One region of the Ensifer sp. ENS03 genome, then DNA from elsewhere that is predicted to be linked to it. Evidence: riboswitches for the same ligand, from Rfam matches in the RefSeq annotation. Region 1 holds a riboswitch; each other region holds the start of a gene.
The links. Region 1 has a riboswitch for cobalamin ahead of cobU (bifunctional adenosylcobinamide kinase/adenosylcobinamide-phosphate guanylyltransferase). Riboswitches for the same ligand answer to the same signal wherever they lie in the genome.
Positions count from the first base shown of each region.

Region 2: linked by a shared signal. The riboswitch ahead of IB263_RS11025 (CbtB-domain containing protein) and the one ahead of cobU (bifunctional adenosylcobinamide kinase/adenosylcobinamide-phosphate guanylyltransferase) in region 1 are both predicted to bind cobalamin.
Region 3: linked by a shared signal. The riboswitch ahead of metE (5-methyltetrahydropteroyltriglutamate--homocysteine S-methyltransferase) and the one ahead of cobU (bifunctional adenosylcobinamide kinase/adenosylcobinamide-phosphate guanylyltransferase) in region 1 are both predicted to bind cobalamin.
Region 4: linked by a shared signal. The riboswitch ahead of nrdH (glutaredoxin-like protein NrdH) and the one ahead of cobU (bifunctional adenosylcobinamide kinase/adenosylcobinamide-phosphate guanylyltransferase) in region 1 are both predicted to bind cobalamin.

Region 1 covers NZ_JACVAV010000002.1:308,643-313,233, forward strand. Annotated here, with positions in the region: gene cobN (cobaltochelatase subunit CobN) at 1-1,435, opposite strand, end outside; gene cobW (cobalamin biosynthesis protein CobW) at 1,539-2,603, opposite strand; gene cobU (bifunctional adenosylcobinamide kinase/adenosylcobinamide-phosphate guanylyltransferase) at 2,607-3,131, opposite strand; cobalamin riboswitch at 3,266-3,724, opposite strand; gene IB263_RS08135 (cation transporter) at 3,955-4,536, shown strand.
Region 2 covers NZ_JACVAV010000002.1:881,845-886,435, forward strand. Annotated here, with positions in the region: gene IB263_RS11005 (SRPBCC family protein) at 1-200, shown strand, start outside; gene IB263_RS11010 (DUF1772 domain-containing protein) at 270-749, opposite strand; gene IB263_RS11015 (NAD(P)H-binding protein) at 746-1,576, opposite strand; gene IB263_RS11020 (TetR/AcrR family transcriptional regulator) at 1,681-2,373, shown strand; cobalamin riboswitch at 2,372-2,634, shown strand; gene IB263_RS11025 (CbtB-domain containing protein) at 2,675-2,851, shown strand; gene IB263_RS11030 (CbtA family protein) at 3,049-3,846, shown strand; gene IB263_RS11035 (ferric iron reductase) at 3,885-4,591, opposite strand, start outside.
Region 3 covers NZ_JACVAV010000003.1:521,573-526,163, reverse strand. Annotated here, with positions in the region: gene IB263_RS15280 (ABC transporter ATP-binding protein) at 1-337, opposite strand, end outside; gene IB263_RS15275 (metallophosphoesterase) at 334-1,176, opposite strand; gene IB263_RS15270 (LysR substrate-binding domain-containing protein) at 1,369-2,295, opposite strand; gene IB263_RS33955 (hypothetical protein) at 2,427-2,738, shown strand; cobalamin riboswitch at 2,757-2,976, shown strand; gene metE (5-methyltetrahydropteroyltriglutamate--homocysteine S-methyltransferase) at 3,076-4,591, shown strand, end outside.
Region 4 covers NZ_JACVAV010000003.1:516,474-521,064, forward strand. Annotated here, with positions in the region: gene nrdE (class 1b ribonucleoside-diphosphate reductase subunit alpha) at 1-2,079, opposite strand, end outside; gene nrdI (class Ib ribonucleoside-diphosphate reductase assembly flavoprotein NrdI) at 2,049-2,465, opposite strand; gene nrdH (glutaredoxin-like protein NrdH) at 2,478-2,699, opposite strand; cobalamin riboswitch at 3,087-3,313, opposite strand; gene IB263_RS15260 (acyl-CoA thioesterase) at 3,464-4,264, opposite strand; gene metE (5-methyltetrahydropteroyltriglutamate--homocysteine S-methyltransferase) at 4,261-4,591, opposite strand, start outside.

The DNA.
Region 1 (4,591 bases):
CATCCTTTATCTGTTTCGGAAGCGAATCGAAGAACGTTTTGTAATCGTTCAGCGAAATACGCTCGCGGATTTCGCGGTCATGGCTCGCCGCATTGGTCGGCCCGGCCATCAGATAGCGGATCAGCGCGTCGCCATCGGCGGGAACCTCACCGACCGCATAGCCTTCCCGCGCCATGGCGCTAAGCACCTCGACGGTACCGGCCGGCGTGTCGAGCCCGACACCGTTGCCGAGGCGACCGTCGCGGTTCGGATAGTTGGCCATGACGATGGCAATGCGGCGCTCGGCGGGCTCTGCCCGGCGCAGCTTCGCCCAGTTGACGGCAAGATCAGCGGCAAAGCGCACCCGGTCTTCGAGCGGCTCGTGGCCGACGATATTGGCCTCCACCTTGGCATCATAGATCGACGCCGCCTTGAAGGAGACGGCGCGCGCAAGGATGCGGCCATCGACTTCAGGTAGTGCCACGTTCATGGCGAGGTCGCGCGCCATCAGCCCCTGCGGCGACGTTTCCCATTGCGCCCGCGACGAGCCGGAGAAGATCACCTGCAGCACCGGCGCACCGGTCGATTCCAGCACCGTCGGCTGACGGTCGGCACCGGGCGACGAGACCGCAAAGCCAGTGGCGTTCATCACCACGTCGGGTGCGGCCTCGGAAAAAATCGCCTGCAGCGTGCCGACGGAAACGGCATCCTTGAGGCTTGAGACGAACACCGGCAGTGCCCGCACACCTTCAGCCTCCAGCGCATCGATCAGCGCCTCCACCGGCCGTGTCTCGCCACTCTGCACGAGCGCGCGGTAAAAGCAGATCCCAACCGTCGGGGGTTCGAATCCCTCCCCCGCTACCATCCGTCCCTGAACACGGGACTGCCATTCGCTGACGCCGATCACGCCAGCACCCGGCCACCAGATGCCGGCCTTCAACAGTGGCTTTGCCGGCTGCGGCTTCTCCGCACCCGTGACCAGTGCGGCCGCATAGTCGAGAAACAGCCCGGCATTGTCCGAGCCGCCTTCGGTGAAGTAAGCCCAAAGGCGCTGGCGGTCGTCGGCTGCGACGGTGGAGAAAGGCTCCAGCCCCGGATCCGGCTTGTCGTCACCCGGCAGAACCGCGATCTCGAAACGATGGGTGACAGCAGCCGCATGCAGGGCTTCCAGCAGATAACGGAAATAGCTGGCGCCACCGAGCGGCCGGACGACGATCAGCTTGGCGTGACGCGCCGTGCGCTCGACGTAAGTGTCGACCGACATCGGGTGCATCAGGCTCATCAGGCTGGCGATGCGCAGGCTCAAGCCTCCGTCGCGTCGGCCGTGAGCCGCGGCGATCGAGGAGAGCTCGGTGTCGGCGGCCGAGAGGAAAAGGATATCGGCCGGCGTTTGCCCAAGGTCGATCGCCTCGTTGCCGTCGGCGATCGTTCCTTTCTGGGCGAGAAGCAGATGCATTCGTCTTGTCCGGTGGGGCAATTCCGAACGAAAACGCTAAAAGCGTTTTCCATCCGGAACTGCATCATTTCAATGCGTTAGATCATTTCACTCAAAGAACGATCTAGACGAGCGCGGTAATCGCAGCGCGCACCGCCGCCTCGTCCATGTCGTGCAGGCCGATGACGACGAGGCGCGTACCGCGCTTTTCGCCGGCGCCCCAGGCGCGGTCGTAATATTGGTCGATGCGGGCGCCGACCGCCTGGATCAGGAGGCGCATCGGCTTGCCGGGCACGTCGGCAAAGCCCTTGAGGCGCAGAACGTCGTGCTCCGCGATCACGCCCTTCAGGCTATCGATGAACGCCGAGGGATCGGCGATCGAACCGAGCTCGACGACGAAGCTGTCGAACTCGTCGTGATCGTGCTCCTCACCTGCCTCGTGCTCCATCTCGTGATGCGACTTGCGGTTGGCGATATCGCTTTCCGTGCCGACACCGAGGCCAAGCAGGATGGCAGCGGCGACTTCCCCGTTCTTCGCCTCGATCATCGTGGGCTTGCGGCTGGTGCGCGAAGCCACCTCGTCGCGCACGGCCTTGAGGCCGGAGGCATCGATCAGATCGGTCTTGTTGAGAACGATGAGATCGGCAGCCGTCAGTTGGTCCTCGAACAGCTCCTCGATCGGGCTTTCGTGATCGAGATTGTCGTCCTCGACGCGCAGCGCATCGACCTTGTCGTGGTCGTCGGCAAAGCGGCCAGCGGCAACGGCGGCGCTGTCGACCACCGTGACGACGCCATCGACGGTCACTTCGCTGCGGATATCCGGCCAGTTGAAAGCGGCGATCAGCGGCTGCGGCAGGGCAAGGCCCGAGGTTTCGATGATGATGTGGTCAGGACGGTTTTCACGCTCCAGCAGCTTCGTCATGGTCGGGATGAAATCGTCAGCCACGGTGCAGCAGATGCAGCCATTGGTGAGCTCGATGATGTCGTCCTCGGTGCAGGCCTCGGCACCGCAGCCCTTCAAGACATCGCCGTCGACGCCGAGATCGCCGAACTCGTTGATGATCAGCGCGATGCGCTTGCCGTCGGCGTTCTGCAGCAGGTTGCGGATCATCGTCGTCTTGCCGGCGCCGAGGAAGCCGGTGATGACGGTCGCCGGGATCTTGCCCTGGTTGGCTCTCGCAGTGGTCATGGATCAACCCTTCATTTTCAGCGGCAAACCGGCCGCGACAAAGTAAACTTCAGCGGATTTCTCCGCAACGATCTGGTGAAGCCGGCCGGCATGGTCGCGAAACTCGCGGGCCATGCGGTTCTCGGGCACGATACCGAGGCCGACCTCATTGGAAACAAAGACGAGGCGCGCCCGCGCCTCGGGCAGATACGCAACAAGGGCGGCAAACTCCGCCGTCATGTCGCGCTCTTCCAGCATGAGATTGGTTACCCATAGCGTCAGGCAGTCGATCAGGACCACATGGCTGGGATCATCGATGCGTCTGAGGATGCCGACGAGATCGAGCGGCTCCTCATGCGTCGTCCAGCCCTCGCCGCGGCGCGTCCGGTGATGGTCGATGCGCTCGCGCATTTCGTCGTCCCAGGCGCGGCCCGTGGCGACATAATGCATGGTGAAGCCGGACGCTTCGACGAGCCTCTCGGAAAAGCTGGACTTGCCGGAACGGGCGCCGCCAAGGACCAGCACGGGCCCGGCGCTGAGACTGCTCATCGTGGCTGCCTCAACATTCCCAAATCAGCCGTCGGTGGCAAAAGCCATCGGACGCGCCACGGGCGCGTTCTTGAAAACATCTGCGAGCCAAAACAACCTCCGTGATGGCGTTGGAGACAAAAGTCCCCTCGGGCGGAATGCCCATGCCGGATGGCAGGTCTCCTGGCTCACGGCGTCACGGGCCGAACATCGCCTCGCCCTTAAACGGCAAGGTTCCGATGTCAGGGCCCGAGCGGCCCGCCTCACCTTCCCGGCGTCTTTCCGGTGCCACAGCGAACCTTTGCGCGTCGTCTCCGACGCATGGGCGCTGTGAGGGACATCGTGAAAGGCGGACGATTCGTAGAAGAAGAGGCGTCCAAACCCGGCTGATCACGATGCCACGCCAGTGGCTTTTCCGGTTTGATCCCCGACCTGCCCCGATTGCCCATGCAACCGGCCGACAGCCCGGCACCAAACCCGATGGCGAACCCTGACCGTTCTACAGTCGCGGGGTCGGCTGCGATAAGGATGCCCGATTTGGGTCCATCCGTCACATTCCCAATTATTCCCCCAGATCGCCACGACAAGGGGGAACCATCCAACACCTGATGATTAGGAAGCGGGCAGCCCAAAGTCAATCGACGCATGCGACGCCTCCCCGGCCGAGTTGCGCCACGCGACGATTTGTCGGGCGTCAGGCACGACGGCAGTGTGAACGGAACCGATGTCGAAACCTAGTGCTATGGATAGCAAACTGCTGCTAACACCTGTGCCAAAGTGCCGAGGGCGAATCTCGCCAAAAAAAGTGCCGAGGGCGAATCTCGCCAGAAAGGGAACCTTTCGAGTGGATACCGACCTGCGCCGCGTCGTCCTCATCGTCTCCCTGTTGAACCTTGGCTATTTCGGGGTCGAACTCCTTGTCGCGCTTTCGATCGGCTCGGTGTCCCTCATGGCCGACAGCGTCGACTTCCTCGAAGACGCCTCCGTCAACATGCTGATTTTCTTTGCTCTGGCCTGGACGGCGCGAACCCGCGCGCGGGTCGGCATGGCGATGGCGTTCATTCTACTGGTACCGGCGCTGGCCTTCCTTTGGACGGCCTGGGCGAAGTTCATGGATCCGGTCCCGCCAGAGCCCTTTGCCCTGTCCCTGACCGGACTTGGGGCGCTGGTGGTCAACCTCTTCTGCGCCTATCTGCTCGTCGCCTACCGTCACACGAGCGGCAGCCTCACGCGGGCAGCATTTCTCTCGGCCCGCAACGATGCCTTCGCCAATGTGGCCATCATCGCCGCGGGTCTGGCGACAGCCTATCTGTGGCAGTCGGCCTGGCCGGACCTGATCGTCGGCCTGGGGATTGCCCTGATGAACCTGGATGCCGCGCGGGAAGTCTGGGAAGCCGCAAGCGAGGAGCACGATGTCGCAGCGTAGTTCCGTCGGATAGGCTCGTTGCTCCTGTTGGGCCCGACGTACCGGACCTGCTGGC
Region 2 (4,591 bases), 570 kb from region 1:
GCCCCCGCGGGGACAAGGTGCTGCTCGTCGTCACCCATAAGCGCATCGCCGACCGCGCGGTCATGACCAGCTTCTCCGCCGGCTGGCACGTGCACCTCGACATTTTGCGCGCTCTGCTCGAAGGCGAAAAGCCGGCAGCCTTCTGGAGCAAGTTTGCCGACCTTGAAGCGCAATACGACGCGCGTATTCCGAAGCCCTGACGGCGGGATGGGCTTGAAGGTCAGGACGCGTGCAGGCGCCGGCAAGGATCGACTTGCCGGCGCTTTTCGTCAGGCTCGGGCGAAACCGAGAACGAAAAACGCCAGCGCGCCGATCGAGGCCCATGTGCGCACGTGGTTCCACCAGACCCAATCGGTCAGATAGCGCTCACGCCAGAGATCGGTCGCCGCCTGACCGGGGGCTGCCGCGGCGAGTGCGTCATTCATCGGCACGTTGAAGACAATGGTCACCAGCAGCACGCCAACGACATAGGCAATGCCACCGGCGGCAAGCCACCACCTGCCCTCGCCCCCCGAGATGAAGGCGACGACGACGAGCGCCAGGGCGAGCAGCGCCGTGCCCATGAAGGCGCTGAGGAAGATCGGGTTCTGGATCACGACATTGATGGCGTTCATCGCGGCGATCCCCTGCTCCGGCGGCAGCCGCGACAGGGCCTGCATGATGCAAACCGAGAAGATGAAGAACAGCCCGGCCATCAGGCCGGAACCGATCGCGGCGGCAAACGCCAGAGCGGGGATCAGCGGGATCATGCGGCAAGACTCCAAACACCAGTTGCTGCGGTTTCCCGGGCGTAATCGGCAAAGTCGCGCGGACGCCGCCCAAGCACGCGCTCGACATCGGACGTCATGCTGGAATTGCGTCCGTCGAGCACCGAGGTGAAGAGATAGCGGATGAGTTCGACATAGTCATCCGGCACGCCGTCCGCCTTGAGATGCGCTGCGAAGTCGGAAACCGGAATGGCCTGATAAGAGATCCGACGGTTGGCGGCCGCGGCGATCTCGGCGACGGCCTGGGCAAAGGTCATCAGGCGCGGGCCGGTCAAGGCATAGACCTTGCCGATATGCGCATCGTCCAGAAGGGCCTCAACCGCCACGTCGGCAATGTCGTCGCAACTGACGAAGGGCTCGGTGACCTCGTCCACCGGCAGGAAGACCGAACCACTCACCACGCCGTCGGCCAGGAAACCTTCGTCGAAATTCTCGAAGAACCAGCTGCCCCGGATGACCGTCCAGTCGGCGCCGGAGGCCTGCAGCGCACGCTCGGAGGCTTCCGCCTCGTCCTCGCCGCGGCCCGACAGGAGCACCAACCGTTTGATGCCGGAGCGAACGGCAAGGCTCGAAAACTTGGCGATGACGTCGGCGGCGCCCGGCACCGCCAGATCGGGCTGGTAGCAGACATAGATGCGATCGACATTTTCAAGGGCGGGCGTCCAGGTCGCCTCATCCGTCCAATCGAAGGAAGGCGACGCCGAACGGGCGCCGATGCGGACCGCTATGCCCCGCTCCCGAAGGCGATCGGCCACCCGCCGCCCCGTCTTGCCGGTACCGCCCAAAACCAGTGTGACTTTCTGAGACATCGTTTCCTCCTGAGGTTCCACCAACAAACATGAGCATCTCTCACATTTGCAAATGTGATAAATCCTCGTATTTTAGGAGTCAAGTCAAAATGTGAGCATTACTCATGATTCCCGATGCAAGTCCCGCCACGCTTCCCGCTGACGACGAGCCTGCGCTGCGCCGGACGCCGAGCCAGAAGCGCAGCCGCGAGCGCGTCGAGCAGATCCTTGCCTGCGCGACGGCGCTCATCCAGGAGAAGGGCAGCGACGCCATGCGCATGAGCGAAGTCGCTGAAAAGGCGGGGATTTCGATCGGCTCGCTGTATCAGTACTTTCCCGACAAGGCGGCAATCGTGCGCACGCTGGCCGAGCGCTACAATGCGGTCTGCAACGAGTGCATCGCGGCCGAACTGGCCAAGGTCACGTCGATAGCCGAACTGCGCGACGCCTTCTCGCTGCTGTTCGACATCTACTACGACATGTTCCTCGCCGAGCCGGTCATGCGCGACATCTGGTCGGCGATGCAGGCCGACAAGGCGCTGCGCGAGATCGATCTTGCGCAAAGCCGCGCCGGCGGAAAGCTGCTTGCCGATGTCTGGGCCCGGCTTGTGCCGGAGACACCGCGCGAAGAGATCGACAGCGCCGCCTTCCTGATCATGCATCTCGGCGACTGCACCATGCGACTTGCAGTCTCGGTCGACCGGGCCGAGGGTGACCAGATCGTCGAAGCCTACAAACGCATGACCATCAAGGATTTTGTCGCGGATGGACCGCGCGGCGGCGCGCACTCAATTGACAACTCCATGACACAATCCTAATCATCTGGGATCGATTGGTTCCCGGGACGCGAACGTGTTTCGGGAGTAAACGGGAATGTGACGGATGGACCCAAGCTGGGCATTCAAATCACGGCCGACCCCGCGACTGTAGAGCGACGTCGATCCACCGTTCCGGAGCGATCCGGAAGAAGCCACTGGCAAGACCGCGAGAGGGCGGCCGAGCTGGGAAGGCGAGGCAGATCGAGGGCATCGAGCCCAACGCCGTGAGCCAGGAAACCTGCCACTCGATACGGGCATAGGGCCCAACCGGGAATTTCCCGATGCCATCACGGAGGTTGTCATGGCTACGTCTACCATTTCGAGCACCCCGCTCTCCCTCAGCGATCGTCTGACCGCTGGCGTCATCGCGCTCTTCATCGGCGCATTCCTCGTCTTTGGCGCCGGCCTTGCCAACTCGGCAGTGCTGCACGACACGGCGCACGACACCCGCCACTCCTACGGCTTCCCCTGCCACTGACCGATGCGCCGGAACGTGAACAACGTTCCGCATCGAACAATCTGCGGACCTGAACGCATCCGGCCCGAGCCGGATGGAGGCCTGCGCGCATCCCGGTTTTTCCGGCGCGCGAAGGCCATCCGCAGCATAGGGAAAATGGGAAGGCTCAAGGACCACGCCACAGGGCGTGGCTTTTGTCGTTATCGAGGGATTTCAAGATGATTGTCAGAACGCTTCTGGCCGCGATCGTGGCTGGATTGATTGCCGGTGTCTTCATGACCGGCGCCCAGGAACTGCGCGTCACACCGCTGATCCTGCATGCAGAAGAATTCGAAGGCGAGGCACCGGCCGCTACCGAACAGCCCGCCGCCCAGCCGGGTGCGGCACAGCCGGCCGCAGAAAACCACGACCAGCATTCGTCGCTCAAAGCCGTGTCGCCGTTCGGCGCTTTCCTCGACGCTTTGTCGCCGATCACCCCGGCCTATGCCCATGAGGGCGAGCATGAGGAAGGCGGCATCATGTTCGGCATGAGCCGCTTCTCCGGCACGCTGATGGCGAACCTCGTCACAGGTTCCGGCTTCGGTCTGCTGCTCGCCGGCGTCAGCCTGGTGATCGGCTACCCGATCACGCTCAGGAACGGCGCGCTGTGGGGCGCCTGCGGCTGGCTTGCCGTGCACATGCTGCCGGCGATCGGTCTGCCGCCGGAACTGCCGGGCTTTCCGGCAGCCGAACTCGGCGACCGCCAGACCTGGTGGCTGGTGACAGTGGCGCTCTCCGCCGTCGGCCTCTATCTCGTCGTCCTGCGCGAGGAGATCGTCTCCAAGGTCGCAGGCCTGGTGCTGATCGCAGCACCCCATGTCTACGGTGCGCCGCAGCCGCTCGATATCACCAGCAACGTTCCGGCCGTGCTCGGCGCCGAGTTTGCGGTTGCCGCACTCGCCACCACGCTTGCCTTCTGGATCGTGCTCGGCGTCGTCTCCGGCTTCATCAACGAGCGCTTCGTCAAGGCACAGTGATCACTGATCACAGATCGTCAGCAAAGCGACGGCGGGGTTCAGGTCCCGCCGTTTTGCATGAGATGCGCCGCCAGCCGCGCGCGGCGATCTTCCGGCTCCAGCAGCACGCAAGTGTCGCAGAAGCTGCCCCCTTCCGTCTTGAAGTAGAGACAGCAGCCGCAACGGATCCGATACTGGCGCGACAGCTGAGCGCCGCTTGCCGGATCGAGAGCCGCGATCTGCTCGTAGCAGAGCTCCTCTGAGTAGAGCCGCGAACCCGGTCGTTTGACGATCGCCAGCGCCTCGGCCATGCCGCGCGCCTCGTCGCCGATCGCGCGGCCGATTTCCAGGAACGCGCCGGCCAGGGCATCGGCCGCGACCCGCCATTGCGCCCCGCTCGACAGCCCTGCTCGCGCTTTCAGAACCGCAACGACGGGTGCCAGATGGGCGATGAAGCCCTGTTCGAATGCGCTGGCGCCTTCGCCACCCTGGCGCTCCTTGGCCGGCGGATGCAGGCGAAAATGATAGCGCTTGCCCGCGATTTCGACGCCACGGTGAAGCCGCGTCCAATCCTCGAAACGAATGCCGGCCACCTCCGCCTGCAACCCGGCGCCGAGATGGAACGCGCCAAGGACCACGCTCAGCTGGCGGCTATAGAAGGCGATCAGATGCGCCGCCCGGATCCGGTCGGTCATGCCGACCCCGAAGAAATCCTGATAGGCGAGCCCCGCCTCAAGGCCAGCGCTGCCCGCAGCCCAGAAGTCGC
Region 3 (4,591 bases), on a different contig from region 1:
CAGGCAGGCGCTGCGCCGCCGTCAGCCGCCGCATCGCAAGCGGCACGGCGATGTTCTCGCCCGTCGTCAGGTGCGGATAGAGGGCATAGGACTGGAAGACCATCGCGACATTGCGATCGGCCGCCGCCATGCGCGCGACACTGCGGCCGCCGATGACGATCTCGCCGCCGTCGCCATGATCGAGACCAGCGACGATGCGCAACAGCGTGCTCTTGCCGCAGCCGGAAGGACCAACGAGCGCGATGAACTCACCCGCCTCCGCCTGCAGGCTAACCCCCTTCAGGATCGCGTTGCCGCCATAGGACTTGGTGATACCCTCTAGCGAAAGCACGCTCATTGCGCCGCCTCCACACGGACCGTCTTCTTGGCCGCCAGCGGGTAGACCTCTTCGACGATCGGATCGAGCAGGTGGCTGGTCAGTCCCGGCACCGCGATGATCTCGCTTTTGACGTTGACGTCGCTAAACTCGTGTACGACGGCGCCGACCAGCCGCTCGCCCGGCATCGGCCGTTCCAGCGTATCAATGATGAAGGAGGTCGGCGGCGCCCAGACGAGAGACGTCCCGGCGTGCTTGCCCGACCAGGCCCAGTGCAGGTGGCCGCTTGCATGGAGCGCCACCTCGGCTTCGGCGAAAAGATCAAACAGGCGTTGGCGCTGGCGCGGACGGATGCCCCAGTAGCCGGTGTCGCCTTCCTGCGGATCGTCAACGAAAAGCGGCTTGTGGGCAAAGACGGCCACCCGGCGGCCGTCGCGGCTGAGCAACTGTTCCTCCAGCCAGGCAAACTGCCTGTCTTCTTCTTCGTCCTCGAAGCCGATCAGCAGGCTGTTGAGGCCGAGCAGCCGCCAGTCGCCATGGTCGCGGCCCCAGTAGTCCGGACCGGCGAGCCGGCGCCAGCGGGCAAGCCGAACTGGATCCACCGGCTGGTGCGAACCCGGCAGATGGCCGACATCGTGATTGCCGGGAACGATCAGCACCGGCATCGAGAGCTGGCCGATCAGATCGAGCGAGAAGGTGATGTCGTCCTCGTGGTCGGCACCATCGATGGTGACGTCGCCGGTGTGGATGACGAGATCGGGTTTTACCGCCTCGATCCAGGCGCGAACCGGTTCCCAATTGCCATTGAAGTGGCTTTTGGCGGGGCTGAGATGGGTGTCGCTGATCTGGACGATTTTCAAGGAAACGGGCCTCCGACGATGGCGTGCGGTATCCGCGTCGGAGGGCTGATACTTCCCTTCTCTGCGGTTGGCCGCAGTCTTTAGGGAGCCGCCATGTCAGTTTGGTAACAGCCGTTCTCAGCTGATTTTCAGTTTCTCCATGAAAGCGTCATCTTCAGAAGACCGACGGGCCGAGTGGGCCCCGTTGTGTCTCTACATTGCGCCGTGGTCGGTCCGACGCGACGCCGGACAGGATTGCTCCATCACGGTCGAAAGCATGGCGTTCGACGCATCGGCCTCGGCGACGACCCAGTCGCGAAAGGCCTGGATCTTCTTCTGCCGCCTGGTGCTTTGCGGATAGACGAGCCAATAGGCGCGACCGTCGCGCACCACATGCTCGAACGGCCGGATGAGCCTGCCGCTCTTCAGTTCATCCATCAGGAAGGTCGAGACGGCAATCGCAATGCCGTGATCCGCAAGGATTGTGGCGACATCCATCGCCTGGACATCGAAGATCAATTCGGTGCCATTGCTTGCCGGCGGTTCGACGCCGGTTTCGATCATCCACCGCCGCCACCAGCTGGCGTTGCCGAAACGCCGGACTCTCAGAACGTCCGCGGGCTCCTTGAGCTGGTGCTTTTCCAGGAAGGACGGCGTGCAGACAGGCACGTAATCGAGCGGAAACAAGGGAAAGACATCGTTGCCCGGCCAGTCGCCGGCGCCGCTGCGCACCGCGAGATCGATGGCGTCACGTTTGAAATCGACCAACTCGGTCGACATGTGCACCCTGATGCTGATGTTGGGATGCGCGGTCTGAAACGACGCGAGGCGCTGACCGAGCCAGCTCGACACGACGGTTGGCAGCACCGAGATGTGCAGGTGATGTTCGGTCTTGTCGGCGATCTCCGAGAAGGCCGCCCCTAAGAGATCGATCGCTTCGGTCACCTTCGGCGCTAGCTGCCGCCCGGCGCCGGTCAATCGCACCTCGCGCGGAAGCCGGACGAACAGCGGCGCGCCGATGCGATCTTCCAACAGCCGGATCTGATAACTGACGGCCGCCTGCGTCATGCCGAGCTCTTCGGCGGCGCGGGTGAAACTCAGGTGCCTAGCGGCGGCCTCAAAGGCGCGCACCGCACTCATGGGAGGAATCTTGCTCATGGAACTGAGATAAGCATTCTTTATGCCAGCATGCGAGAAATCGCTTTGCGCGAAACGGCAAAAACCCTCACTTTTTTCGCGAACACACGCCCTTGAGAGAAGTGAGGATAGCAATGCTTAGCGCAGTGCGATCAACGATTTACCATGTCCTGAACTGGGCCGATAAAACCCTCGGCCCTCCGGTTGCCATCGACACGTTCAACGAGTTCCAACTCCGGGATATCGGCCTGACGCGAGATCAAGAGCATATCCGCGCGCGCGTCGGCGACGCGGCGGATCCGTGGCAGTGGCCGGAGGAGGACGCTTGGACCAAACCGCAACCGTCCCGTGAGCGGAAAGCAATGGAAAGACCTCGTCCTGCCACTGTCTCGCCGCGGGCGGCGGCGGGAGAGAATAAAGACATAAGCATTTCTTTATGCGATTGACGAAGAGCTCGGGACAGGGCATTGTCGCCCCATCGTGGTTCTTCGCCCGCCTTTGGAGGGACGGAGCTAAGAGGGAATTCGGTGCGGCGCCAGACAAGCGCCCATGCCGGAGCTGCCCCCGCAACTGTAAGCGGAGAGCGGCCGTTCGAAGATGTCACTGAGGGAGACGCCTCGGGAAGACGGAACGGTCCGTGACGACCCGCAAGCCAGGAGACCTGCCGCGATGAACAACGTCCACGGGCGGGGTGTCCGATGAGGCGCGTTGAGGACGCGGGATCGCTCTCGCGCCGCGGCTGCGTCGCATTCAAGCCTTGCCCATAACCTTCGGGGTAAGGAAATGACCATCAAGACTGCCAATCTCGGTTTCCCGCGCATCGGCCGCCGTCGCGAATTGAAATTCGCGCTCGAACGCTATTGGGCCGGAAAGGCCAGCCGCGGCGAACTTCTCGATACCGGAGCCAAGCTCCGCGCTGAAAACTGGGCCGCGCAGAAAACGCGCGGCATCGACATCATCCCCTCCAACGACTTCTCCTTCTACGACCACGTGCTCGATACCGCCGTGCTTGTCGGCGCAATCCCGCCGGCCTATGGCTGGACGGGCGGCCCGGTCGATCTCGACACCTATTTTGCCATGGCGCGCGGCTCGGCCGGAACGCCCTGCGCCGCCGGCTGCACCCATTCGGGAAGCAGCAGCGGCACTCCCGCGCTCGAAATGACAAAGTGGTTCGACACCAACTATCACTACATGGTGCCCGAGTTCGACAGGGATCAGCGCTTCGAGCTCACCCACAATCGGCCGCTGGAAGCCTTCCAGGAAGCTCAGGCCCTCGGCTATCGCACACGCCCGGTGCTCATCGGCCCGGTGACACTGCTGAAGCTCGGCAAATCGAAGGGCGGCGACTTCGATCCGGTCGATCTGATCGAACGGCTCCTGCCCGTTTACGTGAGGGTCCTGGCGGAGCTTGCTGACGCCGGCGCCGATTGGGTCCAGATCGACGAGCCTTGCCTGGCGCTCGATCTCGCGGACAAGGATCGTCGCGCTCTCGACCTCGCCTATCGCACGTTCGACACCGACGTGCCCGGACTCAAGATCATGCTGGCGACCTATTTCGGCTCGATCGGCGACAACACGGCAACGGCGTTGGCGCTGCCGGTCGATGGACTGCATGTCGATCTCGTGCGCGCGCCGCAGCAGATCGACACGCTCATCCAATCGGCTCCGGCGGACCGGGTCCTATCGCTCGGGGTCATCGACGGCCGCAACATCTGGCGGACCGATCTGGCCGGCCTGTTCCGCCGGCTGCAGCCTCTGACTTCGGCCCACGGCCGCGACCGCATCGAACTCGCACCTTCATGCTCACTCCTGCACGTGCCTATCGATCTCGAGCTGGAGCGTGCGCTTGATCCGGAACTTTCCTCCTGGCTCGCCTTCGGTACGCAGAAACTCGACGAACTCAGCCTGCTTGCCAGCGCCTTCGAGCCGGGGCTTGCCATTTCCGAGCACGTTTTCGCCGCCTCGATCGCGTCCGCCCAGGCGAGGCTCACCTCACTCAGGATCCATGATCCTCTGGTCGCCGGGCGCTTGAAAGCGCTGACGGATGCGGACAGCAAGCGGCAATCCCCGTTCGCGGGCCGCCGGGCACTGCAGGCGAAGAAGCTGTCATTGCCGCTCTTCCCGACAACGACGATCGGATCCTTCCCGCAGACATCGGAGGTTCGGCAGGCCCGTTCACTGCATGCGAAGGGCGAACTCAGCTATGTCGACTACACCGCCTATCTTCGCCGAGAGACCGAAGTGGCGGTGCGCTGGCAGGAAGAGGTCGGCATCGACGTAGTCGTTCACGGCGAGTTCG
Region 4 (4,591 bases), on a different contig from region 1:
GGTCTTGATGCCCCTCTTCCAGGCATGGATCTGAGCACGGTTGATGTCGCGGGTCGTTGCCGTGTCGCGAAAGAACAGGGTCAGCGACAGGCCCTGGTCGACGTGCTGGGTGGCGGCCGCATAGGTGTCGATGATCTTCTCCGGCCCGATCTCGTAGGCGTCCTGGTAATATTCGAGATTGTCGTTGGTCATGAAGGCGGCCGGATAGTAGACGCGGCCGATCTTGCCTTCCTTGCGGATCTCGATCTTCGAGACGATCGGGTGGATCGAGGAAGTGGAGTGGTTGATGTAGGAGATCGAACCGGTCGGCGGCACGGCCTGGAGGTTCTGGTTGTAAAGGCCACCTTCTATCACTGCCCGTTTCAGCTCCCGCCAATCCTCCTGAGTCGGGATCGAGATGCCGGCTTCCTCGAACAGGCCCTTCACCTTTTCGGTCGCCGGCAGCCATTCGGTCTCGGTGTATTTGTCGAAATAGTCACCCGACGCGTATTTCGAGTTTTCGAAGCCGGCGAAGCTCTTGCCCTTTTCGACCGCCAGCCGGTTCGACGCGCGGATGGCGTGATAGGTCACCGTGTAGAAATAGATGTTGGTGAAATCGATGCCTTCCTCGGAGCCGTAGTAGATGCGCTCGCGGGCGAGATAGCCGTGCAGGTTCATCTGCCCGAGGCCGATCGCGTGGCTGTCGTCGTTGCCCTTTTCGATCGAGGGCACGGACGAGATGTGGCTCATTTCGGAGACGGCGGTGAGGGCGCGGATCGAGGTCTCGATCGTCTGGCCGAAATCCGGGCTGTCCATCGCAGCCGCAATGTTCAGCGAACCGAGATTGCAGGAGATGTCCTTGCCCATGTGCTTGTAGGAGAGGTCGTCGTTGAACGCGCTCGCTTCGCTCACCTGCAGGATTTCCGAGCAGAGATTGCTCATGGTGATGCGCCCGGCGATCGGGTTTGCCCGGTTCACCGTGTCCTCGAACATGATGTAGGGATAACCGCTTTCGAACTGGATCTCGGCGATGATCTGGAAGAAGTCGCGCGCCTTGATCTTGCGCTTGCGGATGCGGGCATCCTCGACCATCTCGCGGTACTTCTCGGTCACCGAAATCTCGGTGAGGGGCACGCCATAGACCTGCTCCACGTCATAGGGTGAGAACAGATACATGTCCTCGTTGTTGCGGGCGAGCTCGAAGGTGATGTCGGGGATGACGACGCCGAGCGACAGCGTCTTGATGCGGATCTTCTCGTCGGCGTTTTCGCGCTTGGTATCGAGGAAGCGCATGATGTCGGGGTGGTGGGCGTGCAGGTAGACAGCACCGGCTCCCTGGCGCGCGCCGAGTTGGTTGGCGTAAGAGAAACTGTCTTCGAGCAGCTTCATGACCGGGATGACGCCGGATGACTGGTTCTCGATCTGCTTGATCGGCGCGCCCATCTCGCGGATGTTGGTGAGCGACAGCGCCACGCCGCCACCGCGCTTGGAAAGCTGCAGCGCCGAATTGATGGCGCGGCCGATACTCTCCATGTTGTCCTCGATCCGGAGCAGAAAGCAGGAGACGAGCTCGCCGCGGCTCTTCTTGCCGGCGTTGAGGAAAGTCGGCGTTGCCGGCTGGAAGCGGCCGGAGATGATCTCGTCGACGAGATCGCGGGCAAGCCCCTCGTTGCCGCGCGCCAAGGCCATCGCCACCATGCAGACACGGTCTTCGTAGCGTTCCAGGTAGCGCTTTCCGTCGAAGGTCTTCAGCGTATAGGACGTGTAGTATTTGAACGCCCCGAGGAAGGTCGGAAAGCGGAACTTCTTTGAATAGGCATGATCGTAGAGATCGCGCACGAAGTTGAAGGAATACTGGTCCAGCACTTCCTGCTCGTAATAGCCCTCGGTCACCAGATAATCGAGTTTTTCCCGGAGGTTATGGAAGAACACCGTGTTCTGGTTGACGTGCTGGAGGAAGTACTGTTTCGCCGCCTGCCGGTCCTTGTCGAGCTGGATCCGTCCCTCTTCGTCATAGAGGTTCAGCATTGCGTTCAGCGCATGATAGTCGAGCGCTGCTTCCGTCGCCTTCAAGGGGCGTTCGAGTGTCGTGACGTCCAAAATCGTTCCATCCCGTTTTTGACATTGGCGACGTCCTCGTCGGTCCCGAGCAGCTCGAACCGGTAGAGATAGGGTACCCGGCACTTGGCCGAAATCACGTCGCCGGCGATCCCGTAGGTCGCGCCGAAATTGCTGTTGCCCGCTGCGATCACGCCGCGGATGTGAGAGCGGTTGCCCGCGTCGTTCAAGAAGCGGATGACCTGCTTCGGCACCGCCCCGCGGCCATCGTCGCCGCAATAGGTCGGCACGATCAGCACGTAGGGCTCTGCGACCGTAAGTGCGTCCTTACCTTCCCTGAGCGGTATGCGGGCGGCGCGAAGGCCGAGCTTTTCGACGAAGCGATGGGTGTTTTCCGAGCGGCTGGAAAAATAGACGATCAGGCCCATCGCCAGCGTCCTTCAGGAAAGCGCGCTGATCATGTCCGGGCGGAAACCCGCCCAATGCCGCTCGCCGGCGACGACGACCGGGACCTGCCGATAGCCAAGACCCTGCACCAGCGCGAATGCATCGGAATCCTCGGAGATATCGACGATGCGATAATCGATGCCTTGGCGGTCGAGCGCACGGGTTGTGGCGGTGCATTGGACGCAGGCTGGTTTGCTGTAGACGGTGATCGACATGGGTTCCTCGTGGGGGTCTGGCAAATGGGCGCAAAAAGTCGTCGGATCGCGCGAACGCGAACCGTGGTGTTGGCGATTGGACACGAAACATCGCTCCCCGGTCGCCTCGACCGGAGTTGACGTCGTCAAGCTGGCCCAAGGTCGGTTACGCAACCGGGCCGGCTCGTTTTGGTCGGGCGCTCAGGAATTCCGCGGATGCGGGTTTTCAAGGCGCGGCCTTTCAATCAGGCGCGCAACAACGCGCACCCGTCCGCAGAAGGTGGATCTGAACTGGAAGAAACTGGCATGACTTCACCCCGAAGCTTTCGACGGGCTGCCGGGGAGACGTCGAGACGATCGGGCAGGCTCATCCTGCCACGCACTCAACCCCTCCGGACACCCCGCCCGTGGACGTTTGGTGATCGAGGCAGGTCTCCTGGCTTACGGGTCAAAGCTTCCATCCCGACCTTCCCGAGGCCTCATGCCTCAGTGGTCCAAATCCGGACAGTCGCTCGCCGTCTACAGTTGCGGGGGCAGCTACGGCATAGCCTCAGCGGAAACCCGCCGGCGCACCGTATTCCCGTCTTAGCTCCCAATCCTTGCGAATCGGAAGAACCTCGAACACTAGATATAGTAGTTCATCGCAAATCTGCGTCAATAGGTTCCGTATGTGGAAGGCGGGGGTAGGAGGGTGGTTTCTTTTGCAGTGTGGATAACGGGGAGTAAACAGCCGGTTGGCACCAAGGTTGTGGATAGGGCGCCCCTGGTGCGGACGCCCCATTCCATCAAGCAGCGAAAGCGGCCACGGGCCGGTTGTCATCGTCGACGGCGACCATAGCGAACGTTCCGGTAACAGTCCGCTGTCGCAGACCGGTGAGGAGCTCTTCCGACCAGAGTTCGACCTCGACGGTGGCTGAACTGCGACCCGTCCGCACAATGCGGGCGATGGGTTCGATGATCGAACCGATCATGATCCGGTGCTTGAAGTCCATACCGGTGCAGGAGGCAAGGACGGTCGCCCGGCGGCTCCGGCGCGTCGCGACGACGAATGCGGCCTTCGTCATATGCGCGAGGGCGTTGCCACCGCATATGGCGCCGAAGCTGTTGGCCTGGCCGGGAAAGACGATGTCGACCATGCGTAGGGTGCCCGCCTCTTCGGGCGTGTCCGTTGCCACATCGAGCGGCGGCAGCATCCAATCCGTTTCATCGGCACAGGGCATCGCGACCATGGTGAAGGTGCCCCTGCTGCAAAGGGCGCGGCTGCCGGTGGCGATATCTTCCGCGATCATCTCGACCTCGACCACCACCGAGCGGCGCCCGACACGAACCGGACGGCCGCTGAAGCAGACGATCTGACCGATGCGCGCAGGCGCACGAAAATCGATGCGGTCGCAGGATGCGGTGACGAAGGGAACGCGCCCGTGACGGGTGGCGACGATGAAAGCGATCCGGTCCATCGACGCGAGGGCGGCGCCACCAAAGAGCGTGCCATGGTGATTGGTATCGCCTGGAAAAACGATGTCGATCAGGGTTTGTGGCGCCGGGGTTTCCCCCGGCGCCGTCGTGACTTCGTGCTGCCCCGTCATGCTTTGACGGCTTCGCGCGTATCGGCGGCAAAAGCCGCTCGAAGCGAGCGGGCGGCGGCGACCATGTTGACGAGCGCCGGCCGCGTCTCTTCCCAGCGCCTGGTCTTCAGTCCGCAATCGGGATTGACCCAGATCTGGTCCGGCGTGAGGCCCTCGGTCGCTTTTTCGATGAGATGCACCATTTCCTCGACGCTGGGCACGCGTGGCGAATGGATGTCGTAGACGCCCGGGCCGATCTCGTTCGGATAGGCCTTGTCGGCGAAGGCGCCGAGCAGTTCCATTTTCGATCGCGACGTCTCGATCGACATGACGTCGGCGTCCATCGCC